DNA from 3 places in the Streptomyces odontomachicola genome. Region 3 is predicted to be linked to each of the others. Evidence: riboswitches for the same ligand, from Rfam matches in the RefSeq annotation. Region 3 holds a riboswitch; each other region holds the start of a gene.
The links. A riboswitch is a leader RNA that binds a small molecule or an ion and turns the genes downstream of it on or off. The one in region 3 is predicted to bind cyclic di-AMP.

Region 1 (4,462 bases), on a different contig from region 3:
GTGCTCCTGGAGGTAGGCCACCGGGTCGATGTCGCTGCCGTACTCGGGGCCCGTGCGGACCTCGAAGTGCAGGTGGGGTCCTGTCGTGTTGCCGGTGTTGCCCGAGATGGCGATCTGGTCGCCGGCGTTGACCTTCTGGCCCGCCTGGACGGTGGCCGAGGTGAGGTGGCCGTACTGGGTGTACTTGCCGTCCTCGCCCTTGATGACGACCTCGTTGCCGTAGGCGCCGCCGTTGCCGGTCTTGACCACGGTGCCGTTGGTGACGGCCTTCACCGGGGTGCCGGACTGCGCGGAGAAGTCCACGCCGGTGTGGCTGCCGCTGGACCAGGAGCCGCCGGACGCCTTGTAGGGCGTGCTGGTCGGCGCGTCGACCGGCTTCACGTAGTCGCCGCCGACGCTCTTGACGTCGGCCGCCTTCTTCTCGGCCTTCTTCTCGGCCTGGTCGGCGGACTTCTCCGCCTTCTTGGCCTCGTCGGCGGCGGACGGCGCGGCCTTCGCGGAGCCCTGCGGCTTCGCACCCGCGTCACCCGAGCCGGAGCCCGAGCCGCCCTTGAGGTCCAGGTTCTGGCCCGGGAAGATCACGTTCGGGTTGCCGCCGACGGTCTGGCGGTTGTCCTCGTACAGCTTCTTCCAGCCGCCCTGGACGCCCTTCGCGTCGGCGATCTTGCCGAGGGTGTCACCGGAGACGACCTTGTACGAGGTGGTGCCGGCGTTCTGCGGCGCGTCCTGCTGCTTGGGAGCGGACTGCGGCTTCGGCGCGGACTCCTGCTTGGGCGCCTCCTGCTTCGGGGCCTCCTGCTTCGGAGCCTGCTGCTTCTGCTCGCTCTGCTGCTGCGAACCGCTGCCGCTGTCGCCGCCCAGGTCCGGGGACGGACCGCCCTGGCTCAGGCCCGCCTTGGGACCGCAGTTGGGCCAGGCGCTCGGGCCCTGCTCGGCCAGCACCTTCTCAGCGATCTTGATCTGCTGTTCCTTGGTGGCCTCGCCGGCGCTCGGCGCGTACTGCGTGCCGCCGTGGCCCGACCAGGTCTGCTGGTCGAACTGGACGCCACCGGAGTAGCCGTTGCCGGTGTTGATGGACCAGTCGCCGCCCGACTCGCACTGGGCGACCTTGTCCCAGGTGCTCACGTCGGCGGCGTGCGCGCTGCCCGCGCCGAGCAGCGGAAGGGCGATGCCCGCGCCGCCCGCGGTGATGGCCAGCGAGATGCGGGCCATGCGGCGGGTCTGGTGACGGCTCTTGCGGGCGCGCTCAGAAATGGTGGCCATAAAGCTGTGCGTTTCCTCTCCTACGCCTGCGAGGTGAGCTGTCGGATTCGGGCTGGAGCTGCCCGGCCATTCCGCGAAAGCGCTCCTTGGTGCTTTCCGCGGGGATGGCTTCACCCCTAGCCGCTCCCGGCACCGGTCGGGTGCGCGGTTACGGCGCTTACCTGGTTCCCCCGCTCCTGCCGCCCTGTTCGTCGTCTGTTTCCGCGTGCCGGGCGGCAGGATTCGGCGTCCCGGCCACGGAACCACCGCATGGGACGTGCGGTGGCGGCATGAACACTAAGCAGACGAAATTCGCGACCACAAGGAAGCGGACATCAGCGGAGCTCTTCGGTGATCCGTTCCATTCCGTTACCGAGTCACAACGCATGACCAACCGCCCAGGTCATGGCCATGATTCACTGGCTTGATCTGTCATGAACGCCGAACTCGCCGCTCCGCAAAGAGTTTTTCCTGTGGTCCAACTCACCGATTTCCTGTGGCCTGGGTCACGGAAATCGGGAAATTCGATCTTGTGGCGTACGGCATTTCCCGTGGGTATTACGGGGAAAATGATCAGTGCGCGCCGGGTGTGCGCCGGAGGAAAGTGGCCGCGGTCACGGAGAATTGGCCGCCAAGTGTGCGCCGCGCCACGGAAATTGACGCGGGGCGGTACGGCGTAAAGCGCGCGGAGAGGGAGGGCCCGGGAAGGGGCCTGACCCGGCGGGAGTCAGCGGGAGTGGCGGACGGGCTCGGGGTGATACCGGCGCTCGGGCCGGCCCGTGGTGCCGTACCGCAGCGTGACCCGCGCCGTACCGGTGGCCACGAAGTGCTCCAGATAGCGCCGCGCGCTCACCCGGGACAGCCCGCTGTGTTCGGCGCACTCCGAGGCCGAGAGGCCCTCGCCGCCCGCGTGCGACTCCAGCGTGCCGCGTACCAGCCCGGCGGTCTGCTCGGTCAGGCCCTTCGGCAGCGGCTTGGCGGCGCCGCCCGCCACCGGACCGGCGGCGGCCGGCGACGGCGAACCGGTGAACAGCCGGTCCACGTCGTCCTGCCCGGCGGCCGACAGCGCGGCCAGCTCGCGGCGGCGCTCCGCGTACCCGCGCAGCCGCTCCTGGAGGAGCTGGGGCTCGAAGGGCTTGATGATGTACTGCACCGCCCCGCCGCGCTGCGCCCCGCGCACCGTCTCCGCGTCCCGCGCGGCCGTGACGACCAGCACGTCGGGACCGTCGTCCGGGGCCTCGCCGCCGCGCAGGCCGCGCAGCACGTCGAGGCCCGGGATGTCGGGCAGGTAGATGTCCAGCAGTACGAGGTCGGGCTTGAGCTCGTGGAAGAGGGACAGCGCCTCGGCTCCGCTGTGCGCCCTGCCGGCGACCTCGAAGCCGTCGACGCGCTCGACGAGCGTGCTGTGCAGCCTCGCGACCATGAAGTCGTCATCGACGACGAGTACGCGGACGGGCTGCTTCATGCGCGACACCGTAGCGCACGTGTACGAGGGGCGGAACGCGTCCGTCCAAGGGGTGGACGGCGTACGGAGGCGGCGTGCGGGGCCGTGCGCTGGAGCGGCTACAGCGCCCCGTAGCCGACCCCCGTGAGCTGCTCGGATGCCGCCCACAGCCGCTCGCCCGCGGTGTCGTTGCGGGTCCACGGCGCGCGCCAGGAGGGGCCAGGGCCTCCGCGTACGCCGAGGATGCGGGGGCCGTAGAAGCCGTCGCCGGGGACGCGGGGCGCGGTCGCCGCGTACAGGGTGGGGGCGGCGCCGAGCTGGGCCGAGGAGCCGAGCAGCGCGTTGCCGGTGCGCATGATGCGCCGCACCGCCTGGCGTCCCGCCTCGCGCGCGCCCTTCTCCTGGAGCTCGGTCGCCGAGTAGCCGGGGTGCGCGGCGGCGGCCGTCAGGTCGAGGCCCTTGCGGGCCGCGCGGCGGGCGAGCTCGTGCACGAAGAGCAGGTTCGCCGTCTTGGAGGCGGCGTACGCGGGCCAGCGGCGGTAGCGGTGCTCGCTGTTGAGGTCGCTCATGTCGATGTTGGACAGGGCGTGCGCCAGGCTGGACACGGTCACGACGCGGGCGCCCGGTGCGTCGAGCAGGCGCTCCAGGAGCAGGCCCGTGAGCGCGAAGTGGCCGAGGTGGTTGACCCCGAACTGCGTCTCGAAGCCGTCCGCCGTGCGGCCGTACGGCACGGCCATCACGCCCGCGTTGTTGATCAGGAGGTCGACGCGGTCGCAGGGGAGGGCGGTGGCGAAGGCGCGTACGGAGGAGAGGTCGGCGAGGTCGAGCTGCCTGAACTCCGCTTGCGCTTCCGGTACTTCGTGGCGGAGGCGGTCGCGTGCCCCGGTGCCGCGCTTCTCGCTGCGGCAGGCGAGGAGGACGCGGGCGCCGCGGCGGGCGAGCTCGCGCGCGGTGATGTAGCCGAGGCCGCTGTTGGCGCCGGTGACGATGACCGTGCGGTCGGCTTGTGGGGGGATGTTGCGTGCGGTCCAGCCCATGCGGCACAGGGTAGGGCGCGGGGTGGTGTTCGGGGAGAGCCCCGCGCCCCTCGACTTCCCTTCCGCTACGGGCTGCCCCCTGATTGCCCCCTTTTCCGGGGCTTCGCCCCGGGCCCCTTTTGGGTGCGGGGCTGGGCGGGTGCGGGGTCTTGCGTCCGCTGTGCCCACCCGTTCCGCCCCTGCGGAACGACTGCCCACAGCTCGTACGGGGAGGCGAGTGCGGAAGCGGTGGCGCGGAGGCCCGCAGCGAGTCGTGGGGCGCGGGCCCACGCACCCGGCGTGACGGCTCGTTCGTGCGTCACCCGGGGACGCCGCAGATCGGAGCAAGGCCCGGCCGGAGGCGCGGAGCGTCGTAGGGCGGGCCGTCACTCAGAAGTCGGGCGCAACCACCCACCCAAATTCCGCCGCAGCGGGAAGTAACCAGCAGCGCGAAATCGTCGGCGGTTAACCGGCGAAAAAAGCCGTAAGCGCTGTGGTGACCGCCTCGGGGCGCTCCGCATTCGCCAAATGGTGGGCGGAGCGGAGCTCCAGAAGGGACGCGTCCGGGATGGCGTCGGCCAGCTCGCGGGCGTGCGAAGGCGGTGTCGCGGGGTCGTCGCGGCCGGCGACGACCAGGACGGGCGCCGTCACGCGCGGCAGCGCGGGGCGGAGGTCGTAAGCGGCGAGCGCCTCGCAGCAGGCGGCGTAGCTGGCGGCGTCCGTCGCGCGGAGGTCGGACAGGAGAGGGCCGGCGCCCTCG
Region 2 (4,462 bases), on a different contig from region 3:
CGGGCCGCCGGGCCGCGCCGAGCAGGAGGTTCACCCGTCCCGGCGCGGCGGCACGGGCCTCTTCGACGCGTACGCCGCTGCCGCGCAGCACCGTGGTGAGCAGCCGCTGCGCGGCCGGATCGGTGTCCTTGCCGGTCACGACCCGGATCTTGTGCGGGAGGGGGAGGCCGGGCCCCGTACGGCTGAGCTGCTGCGGCGTGGGCGAAACGACCGGCAGCGGACGGGGATCGGCGTGCTGACCGGCGGGCCGCTGGTCAGAGGCGCGGTGCTCGGCGGGTTGACGGTCGGCGGCGGGCCGGTCCGAGGCGAGCGCGGGCGGGGCGGCGGCCAGGAGGGCGAGGGAGAGGAGCGCGGCGGGAGTTCTGGCGGCGGACAAACTGCCTCCACAAGAGAACCGGCAATCGGACACAAAGCCCAAAGCTCAGACTCCGACCCCTCCACAACCCCGTCAACCCCAGGGGTCCCGCACGGCACGAAAGTCCAAGAGCGGGGGAGGGAAGTGCAAGCGGGCCGGCCGGGGTGTGGGTCGCGGCGTGGCCCGGGTCTGCACGCAGCGCTGTGTCCGGTGGCCGTGCGGCCACCGGACACAGCAGGGTGCGGGACCGAACCCCTCAGTACGCCCCCGACACGTTGTCGATCGACCCGTACTGCTTCGCCGCGTAATTGCATGCCGCGGTGATGTTGGCGACCGGGTCGAAGGGGTCCTGGGACGTTCCCGGGACGTGGTTGGCGGCGAAAGTGGGGGCGATCACCTGGAGGAGGCCCTGGGATGGCGTGCCGGCTGCGGCGTTGGAGTCGTAGCCGTTCGTGGCGCGCGGGTCGCCGCCGGACTCCCTCATGATGTTGCGGTGAATTCCCTCGTAGCTGCCGGGAATTCCGTGCTGCTTCATGATGTCGAGGGATTCCCTGATCCACCCGTCGAGGTTGTCGGAGTACGCACTCTGCTGCGCATTCGCGCTTCCCTGCGGCGACGGCGCGGGGCCGGAACTCCGGGACTCTCCGCCCGAGTTCGCCCCTCCCGAGTTCGCTCCGACCGTCAGCTTCGTGCCCGGAAGGATCATCGAGGGATCGGCGCCCACGGCGTCCCGGTTCTCCTCGTAGAGCTTCTTCCAGCCGCCGTCGACGGAGAACCTTTCCGCGATCTTGTGGAGGGAATCCCCGGGAGCCACCGAATAGGTCTGGGAGGCGCTGGAGCCGTCGCCCGAGTTCGAGGCGCCGGTCCGCTCCGCCGCCGCGGGCTTTTCGGCGGGCGCGGCGTGGGCGGCGCCCGCTCCGACCGCGGGCAGAACGAGGGCGGCGCCCCCTGTGTTCACGGCGACAAACCCCTTGTGCAGGCGACGGGAAGCGGACTTCGGACGGCGGTGCTTGCCTTGAGCGGCCATGGTGCTTTCCTCTCCGGTGACGCCTGCGGGGTGAGCTGTCGGGTTCGGGCTGGAGAGGCCCGGCCGCTGCGTGCTGTGCGGCTTCACCCCGAGCCGTTCCGGAATTCCGCAACGGCGGCCTGCGCGGTTCCCCCGCTCCTGCCGAAAGTGCACGGGTGTGTTGTCCGGACGGCGGCAGGATTCGGCGCTCCGCCCGGGGGTCGAGCCGAACGTAGGCAGGAAAGGCGACCCCGAACAACCCCCGTATTCCTTTCCGGGATTCCCTGCCGGAGAAGAAGGGGAATGCTGGACGGTGCGTCAACTCATCGCCCGGGATAGGGAAATGGGCCCGGACTCACCCCGAGGAAAGATCCATCCGCGCGGAAAAGGTGACGCGAATCACTGCCGTCGACCGCAACCGTCACCCGAAAAGGGAAATCCTGGAAATTCGGAACTTTTCTCGGCGCCGCAAACCGGTTGCCAACGCGCTCCGCAGCCCCAAGTATCGGCCCATGCACACCCCTTGGGAGACCGAGCGGCTGCTCATGTGCCCGCTCACCCCGGACGATCTGGACCGCCTGACCGAGCTCGACGCCGACCCGGCCGTGATGCGCTACCTCAACGGCGGCAGGCCCACACCCCGCGAGACCCTGCGTACCCAGGACCTCCCGCGCATGCTCCGCCGCCACCCCGGCCTGGGTGCAGGACCGGGCACGGTGGGCTACTGGGCGGCGCGGGAGCGGGCCACGCGGGAGTTCCTCGGCTGGTTCGAGTTCCGCCCGCTGTGGGAGGCGGAGCCGTACGAGGTCGAGCTCGGCTACCGGCTGCGCCGCGCCGTCTGGGGCCGCGGCTACGCGACCGAGGGCGCCCGCGCCCTGCTCCGCAGGGGCTTCACCGAGCTCGGCGTCCGGCGGGTGACGGCCCACACGATGACCGTCAACACCGCCTCGCGCCGGGTCATGGAAAAGGCCGGCCTGCGCTTCGTGCGCACCAGCTTCGGCGACTGGCCCGACCCGATCGAGGGCTCTGAGCAGGGCGATGTCGAGTACGCGATGACCCGCGCCGAATGGGAGGCGAGGGAGGCGAGGGAGAGGCGCAGGGCGGGCCTCCGCAACGGCTGAGCCCGCCCCTCCACGGGCGCTCCTCCACGTACGCCCGTTCCGCGTACGCCACCTCCACGTACGCCCCCTTCACGTACCCCGTACGGCTGACAACTCCCGCCGCTCAGCCGTCCGTCGGCCGGACCGACACCCGTACCTCCTCCGCGCCCGGCTTCAGCTCCAGCCGCAGCGTCCGCGCGTCAGGCCCGGAGGTCACCCGCGCACCCTCGGCCCGTACGCGATATCCCTCCGGATAACTGTGCGCGGGAATCCGGACCGTGGTCACCGAGCCGTCCCCGAAGGCGCCGCCGCCCGCCTTCTCCGGCGTATAGCGCAGGTCGAAGGCGCGCGCCTCGCGGTCGTAGCCGTAATCTCGCGGAATCCCGGCCACCCGGTCGGGATGCGGGACCGACACGGCGTCGAGCTTCTTCCAGTCGACATTGCCGTCGCGGGGCGGGCGCTTGGTGTTGAAGACCAGGGCCTGTTCGTCGCCGGGGCCCGCGGTGGTCGGGTCGTTTCCGGTGTAGGCCCAGTATTGGTAGCCGACCTTGTTCTTCATCGCCAGGTCGGTCTGGGAACGCAGTACATCCTCGGCCGTGATGGCGCCGAATTCGGTGAGCAGCAGCCCCTGTTGGTGTGCGCGCGACTGCTTCTCCGCGTTGGCGAAGACGGCCGCGTCCGGGCCCTTGCAGCCGAAGTAGTTGTGCAGAACGGCCTGCGAAGTGCAGTAATCGTGGAAGGACATCGCCAGATTGCGGCCCTTGAGCGAGACCCGGGTCGGTATCCCGATGTTGAAGAACTGCATCGGCTCGTAATAGACGGTCGTCCGCGCATCCACCCGCCGGATCGCGTCCACCGCCTTCTGCTGCACCGCCGACAGCCGCGCGTCCTGCTCCTTGCACCCGGTGGGCAGCAGACAGCCCAGGAAACGGTTCCCGGGGAAGGGCTCGTTGAACAGGTCGAAGCCCATCACCCCGCGCGTTCCCCGGAATTGCTGAGCGACATGCGCCCACGCGTCCGTGTAGTGGTCCGCGATGCCCTTGCCGTCGGAGGCCGGGCGGTTCTCGTAGAAGCTGTCGTAGGAGTTCTTCACCCCCGCGTTGAGGAAGTAGTTGGCGGGGAATCCGGCCTTGACGAGATTGGGCGCGCCCTTGTCGAGCACCGCCCAGTCCGGCCACCCGTTGCCCTGGAAGCGCGGGTTGACCATGTCCTGGTGGAAGTCGAGCAGCGCCGAGATGCCGTGCCGGTGCAGCATCTCGACCGTCTTCCTGATCCGCGCCAGATAGGCGTCGTCGTACGCGCCGGGCCGCGGCTCCACCGCCGCCCAGATCACCCCCAGCCGCACGGTCGTGAACCCCTCGCGCTGGAGGAAGGCCGCGTCGTCCTCGCCGAAGCCCACGGCGTCGGGGGCGTGCGGCGGGTTCTTCTCGACCTCGTTCACGCCCTGGGTGAGCACGACCCGGCCTCGCTCGTCGGTGAGCCAGCGGCCCTGGGTGCTCCAGCGGGGCGCGGGGGAGCCCTTCGCCGGCGCGCTCGCAGCAGGGCTCACCTTGTCCGCGGACGCAGTGGTTCCCGCGCTGTCCTCCGCGTACGCCACCCCCGGCGGGGCGAGCAGCGCGGCCGCCGCGACGGCGGACAGGGCGGAGAAGAGCGGTCGTGCATGGGGGGTGACACGCATCGGGACTCCCGTGGTCGGCACACGCGCTACCCGAAGGTAACGGCGCTGTCGCCCCAGCAATACCCTCGTGCAACCGTCAACTCACGTACGCCACAAGCCACTTGAGGCGACCGGACGAACACCGCGAATGCGGATCCTTCCGCTCCGCCCGGTCACCCGGAAAACCAACTTGCTGAATACAAGCAACATCGTGGACACTCCGACTTGGTAGCCACAAGCAACTTTATGAAAAGGGCAACGGAGATTCACGTACAGGTAAAGGCGGCGGGCGAAGGCCCCACCGCAGGGGGCGCAGGGGGAGAGGCGGGCGCCGCACCGGGCCC
Region 3 (4,462 bases):
CGCCGGTTCTCGGCGGGGGCGGCCGGCGGTCCCGAGGGGCGGGGCCGGCCACCTGGCGAGGACGCTAGCCGCGCGGCCCGAGCCGTCGTGCGGCGTTGACCGCGACTGACCGCATTCGTTCACGCGGGAGAGGCGGGCTCACGGCGCGGGCCGTGGAGCGACGCGTTCCGGTTGGGCCGCGACCGATGCGGGACATACGCCCACCCTGACCGACAGGTCGTGTTATGGCCCCGGATACCCTCCGGAGCCATGAACGTGCTCATCAACATCTTCGTCGCCCTGCACATCGTCGGTATCGCCGCCCTGCTCGGCGGCTTCTTCGCGCAGATGAAGTCGCTGCGCACGGGCGAGGCGCGGATCTCCCCCGGCATGCTGCACGGCGCGCTGACCATGCTGGTCACGGGCGCGGTGCTGGTCGGCCTCAACCAGGCCGAGAGCAACCCCGTGAACAACATCAAGATAGGGATCAAGCTGGCGCTGCTGGTGGTGGTCCTGATCCTGGTCTACGTGAAACGCGACGAGGAGAAGGTGCCGTCCTCCGTGCTCGGCACGATCGGCGCGCTGACCACGGCGAACATCTTCATCGCCGTCCTGTGGACCTGAGCGGGGCTTGAGTCCGGCGTAGCGGAAGCAGAAGCGGAGGCCGGAGGAGTGCGGTACGGGTCCGCCCGCCGGGGTGCGGCGGGGCGGGCCCGTACCGGATCTTCCGGCCGGCGCGGAGGCCCGGGCGGCGGTGCGCCGCGGCCCGCCGTCAGCCCGGCCGCACCGCCGAGTGGAACGGCATGTAGTTGATCGACTCGTAGCGCACGTTGGCCCCCGGCTTGGGCGCGTGGATCATCTGGCCGCCGCCCGCGTAGATGCCCACATGGCTGATGTCGTCGTAGAAGAAGACCAAGTCACCGGGCTGGAGCTGGGACTTGGAGACCTTCGTGCCGATCTTCACCTGGTCCCAGGTGGTGCGCGGCAGCGATATGCCGGCCGACTTCCAGGCGTCCTGGGTGAGCCCGGAGCAGTCGTACGAGGACGGGCCCGTGGCGCCCCAGACGTAGGGCTTGCCGAGCTGCTGCTTGGCGAAGGCGATGACCTTCTCCGCCTTCGAGGACGCCGAGGAACCCCCGCCGGAACCCTCCTGCGAACCGGCCCCCGAGCCCGAGCCCGCGTCGGAACCGGAACCAGAACCGGAGCCGGAATCGGAACCGCCCTGGTGCTCGCGGCGCTCCTGCTCCCGCTTCTCCGCCTCGGCGGCCTTGCGCCGCGCCTCGGCCTCCTTCTTGCGCTCCAGCGCGTCGAGCCGGGCCTTCTCCTGCGCGGTCAGGCGGGACAGCAGCTTCCGCGCGTCCGCCAGCTTGCCCTGGACCTCCTGCTTGCTGTCCTTGAGCTTGCGCTGCGTCGAGGCCAGCGAGGAGAGCCGCTGCGTCGCCTCGGAGCGCTGCGAAGCGGCCGCGCGCTGCTGCTTCTCGTACTCGGCGACGGCCTCCTTCTGGCGGCCGGTCATCCTGTCCATCATGTGCTTCTGCTTGAAGAAGCCCTGCGGATCCTGGGTGAGCAGCAGCGTGGCGGTCTCCGAGATGCCGCCGGTGCGGTACTGCGCGGCCGCGTAGGTGCCGAGCGTGCGCCGCGCGTCGTTGAGCTTCTCGGTGCGCTGCGCGACCTGGTTGAGCGCGCCCTCCAGCTTCGAACGCTGGGAACGGGTGCGCTCCTTGGCCTCGTTGTACTTCTGGGTGGCGGACTCGGCCTGGTGGTAGAGCCGGTCCACCTGCCTCTGCACATCCTCGACAGGGGCTCTGCCGGTGTGGCCGCCGCTGCCCGCCCCGTCGTCGGAGGGTGCGGCCGAGGCGCCCTGGGAGAGGAGGGTGACGGAGGCGAAGGCGGCGGTGGTGACGCCTATGGCCCCGCGCTTCGTGCTGGCGGACTGAAGTATGCGGGTGCGCGGCTTGCGATGGGACGCCAAGGCCGGCGGCTCCTTCCGTGCTCCGCCTACCGGGTTAGCTGTCGGGTTCGGGCGTCGGAAGGCGGCCCTACGGTGCGCGTCAGCGCTCCGATTCACCCCTGCGGTACGTGCGTACGCGGTGGGTCCCCGGCTCCGGCGCGTGCGGCCGGACTCGGCGGGGGCGGCCCGTGCCGGCGCTTTCGCCGGCGAAGCGGTGCGGACTGCCCGCACGCACGGTAGCGAAGGCGTGTGGCTGATGTGAAGGGCGATGTGCGATACGTCCGTTATCTTTTCGTTGCCGAGTGCACACGGGGAGGTCACAGGGGTCGTACGGGGAGTTCACCGCGCCCTCGTCGAGCGGCCCGGAAATGCGCCCGGGGCGGGCCGGGAACGAATCGGGGGCCGCTGTTTCCAGGCCGGTTCCGGCGTACGGCGTCAGCCTGTCAGCGGTGGCGCCTAGACTCGGACGACGATGAGCAGCCTCTTCGACGACAGCTATCTCGCGCACCTCGAGCCCCCGGCCGAGGAGGAGCCGCCGCCTCCTCCGGATCCCGAGGGCCCCGAGCAGGCACCCGACGATCTCTTCGCGGGCGCCTTGGACGGCGGTGCCCGCGACCCGTGGTATCGCGACGGCGCCCCGCGCACCGTCGTGGACACCGCGGCGCTGTTGGAGGGGATGAACGAGCCGCAGCGCGACGCCGTGCTGCACACAGGATCGCCGCTGCTCATCGTCGCGGGCGCGGGCTCGGGCAAGACCCGTGTGCTGACCCACCGCATCGCGTATCTGCTCGGCGCCAGGGGCGTGCACCCGGGGCAGATCCTCGCGATCACCTTCACCAACAAGGCCGCGGGCGAGATGAAGGAGCGGGTCGAGGAGCTTGTCGGCCCGCGCGGGCAGGCGATGTGGGTGTCCACGTTCCACAGCGCGTGCGTGCGCATCCTGCGCCGCGAGTCGAAGAAGCTGGGCTTCACCTCGTCCTTCTCGATCTACGACGCGGCCGACTCGAAGCGGCTGATGGCCCTGGTCTGCCGCGATCTCGACCTCGACCCGAAGCGCTTCCCGCCGAAGTCCTTCAGCGCCAAGGTCTCCAACCTCAAGAACGAGCTGGTCGACGAGGAGGACTTCGCCGCGCAGGCCGCCGACGGCTTCGAGAAGACCCTCGCCGAGGCCTACGCGATGTACCAGGCACGGCTGCGCGAGGCCAACGCCCTGGACTTCGACGACATCATCATGACCACGGTGAATCTGCTGCGCGCCTTCCCTGACGTGGCCGAGCACTACAGGCGCCGCTTCCGGCATGTGCTCGTCGATGAGTACCAGGACACCAACCACGCCCAGTACGCCCTGGTCAGAGAGCTGGTCGGCGGCGGGGACGATCCGGCCGAGCTGTGCGTGGTCGGCGACGCGGACCAGTCGATCTACGCGTTCCGCGGCGCGACCATCCGCAACATCCTCCAGTTCGAGGAGGACTACCCGGACGCGACCACGATCCTCCTGGAGCAGAACTACCGCTCCACGCAGACCATCCTCAGCGCCGCCAACGCCGTCATCGAGCGCAATGAGAACCGCCGCCCCAAGAACCTGTGGACCCAGGCCGGTTCGGGCCGCGCGATCACCGGCTATGTGGCGGACACCGAGCACGACGAGGCGCAGTTCATCGCGGACGAGATCGACCGCCTCACCGACGCGGGGGAGGCCAAGCCCTCCGACGTCGCGATCTTCTACCGTACGAACGCCCAGTCCCGCGTCTTCGAAGAGGTGCTGATCCGCGTCGGCCTGCCGTACAAGGTGGTCGGCGGCGTCCGCTTCTACGAGCGGCGCGAGGTCCGCGACGTCCTGGCCTATCTGCGGGTGCTCGCCAACCCCGAGGACTCGGTCTCGATGCGCCGGATCCTCAATGTGCCCAAGCGCGGCATCGGCGACCGCGCCGAGGCCATGATCGAGGCGCTGGCCTCCCGCGAGAAGATCACCTTCCCGCAGGCGCTGCCCCGGGTGGACGAGGCGTACGGCATGGCCGCGCGCTCCGCGAACGCCGTCCGGCGCTTCAACGCGCTGATGGACGAGCTCCGTACGATCGTCGAGTCCGGCGCGGGACCCGCGACCGTGCTGGAGGCGGTGCTGGAGCAGACCGGCTATCTCGCCGAGCTGCAGGCCTCGACCGATCCGCAGGACGAGACCCGCATCGAGAACCTGCAGGAACTCGCCGCCGTGGCCCTGGAGTTCGAGCAGGAGCGCGGCGAGGACGAGCCGGGCACGCTGGCCGACTTCCTGGAGCAGGTCGCGCTGGTCGCCGACTCCGACCAGATCCCGGACGAGGGCGAAGAGGACGAGGACCAGGGGGTCGTCACGCTGATGACCCTGCACACCGCCAAGGGCCTGGAGTTCCCCGTGGTGTTCCTGACCGGCATGGAGGACGGCGTCTTCCCGCACATGCGCGCGCTGGGCAACACCAAGGAGCTGGAGGAGGAGCGGCGCCTGGCGTACGTCGGCATCACCCGCGCACGCGAGCGGCTGTATGTCACCCGCTCCGG

Region 1: it holds a riboswitch for cyclic di-AMP, as region 3 does, so the genes downstream of both, ABEE00_RS10745 (transglycosylase family protein) here and ABEE00_RS33495 (C40 family peptidase) in region 3, are expected to answer to the same signal.
Region 2: it holds a riboswitch for cyclic di-AMP, as region 3 does, so the genes downstream of both, ABEE00_RS19400 (LysM peptidoglycan-binding domain-containing protein) here and ABEE00_RS33495 (C40 family peptidase) in region 3, are expected to answer to the same signal.

What each region holds. Positions count from the first base shown of each region.
Region 1 covers NZ_JBCFOK010000005.1:158,795-163,256, forward strand. Annotated here, with positions in the region: gene ABEE00_RS10745 (transglycosylase family protein) at 1-1,254, opposite strand, end outside; cyclic di-AMP (ydaO/yuaA leader) riboswitch at 1,272-1,429, opposite strand; gene ABEE00_RS10750 (response regulator) at 1,970-2,707, opposite strand; gene ABEE00_RS10755 (oxidoreductase) at 2,806-3,723, opposite strand; gene pcaD (3-oxoadipate enol-lactonase) at 4,168-4,462, opposite strand, start outside.
Region 2 covers NZ_JBCFOK010000010.1:45,754-50,215, forward strand. Annotated here, with positions in the region: gene ABEE00_RS19395 (glycoside hydrolase family 84 protein) at 1-376, opposite strand, end outside; gene ABEE00_RS19400 (LysM peptidoglycan-binding domain-containing protein) at 612-1,382, opposite strand; cyclic di-AMP (ydaO/yuaA leader) riboswitch at 1,387-1,546, opposite strand; gene ABEE00_RS19405 (GNAT family N-acetyltransferase) at 1,874-2,482, shown strand; gene ABEE00_RS19410 (cellulase family glycosylhydrolase) at 2,586-4,139, opposite strand; gene ABEE00_RS19415 (MarR family winged helix-turn-helix transcriptional regulator) at 4,365-4,462, shown strand, end outside.
Region 3 covers NZ_JBCFOK010000026.1:77,078-81,539, reverse strand. Annotated here, with positions in the region: gene ABEE00_RS33500 (hypothetical protein) at 250-603, shown strand; gene ABEE00_RS33495 (C40 family peptidase) at 752-1,951, opposite strand; cyclic di-AMP (ydaO/yuaA leader) riboswitch at 1,975-2,108, opposite strand; gene pcrA (DNA helicase PcrA) at 2,403-4,462, shown strand, end outside.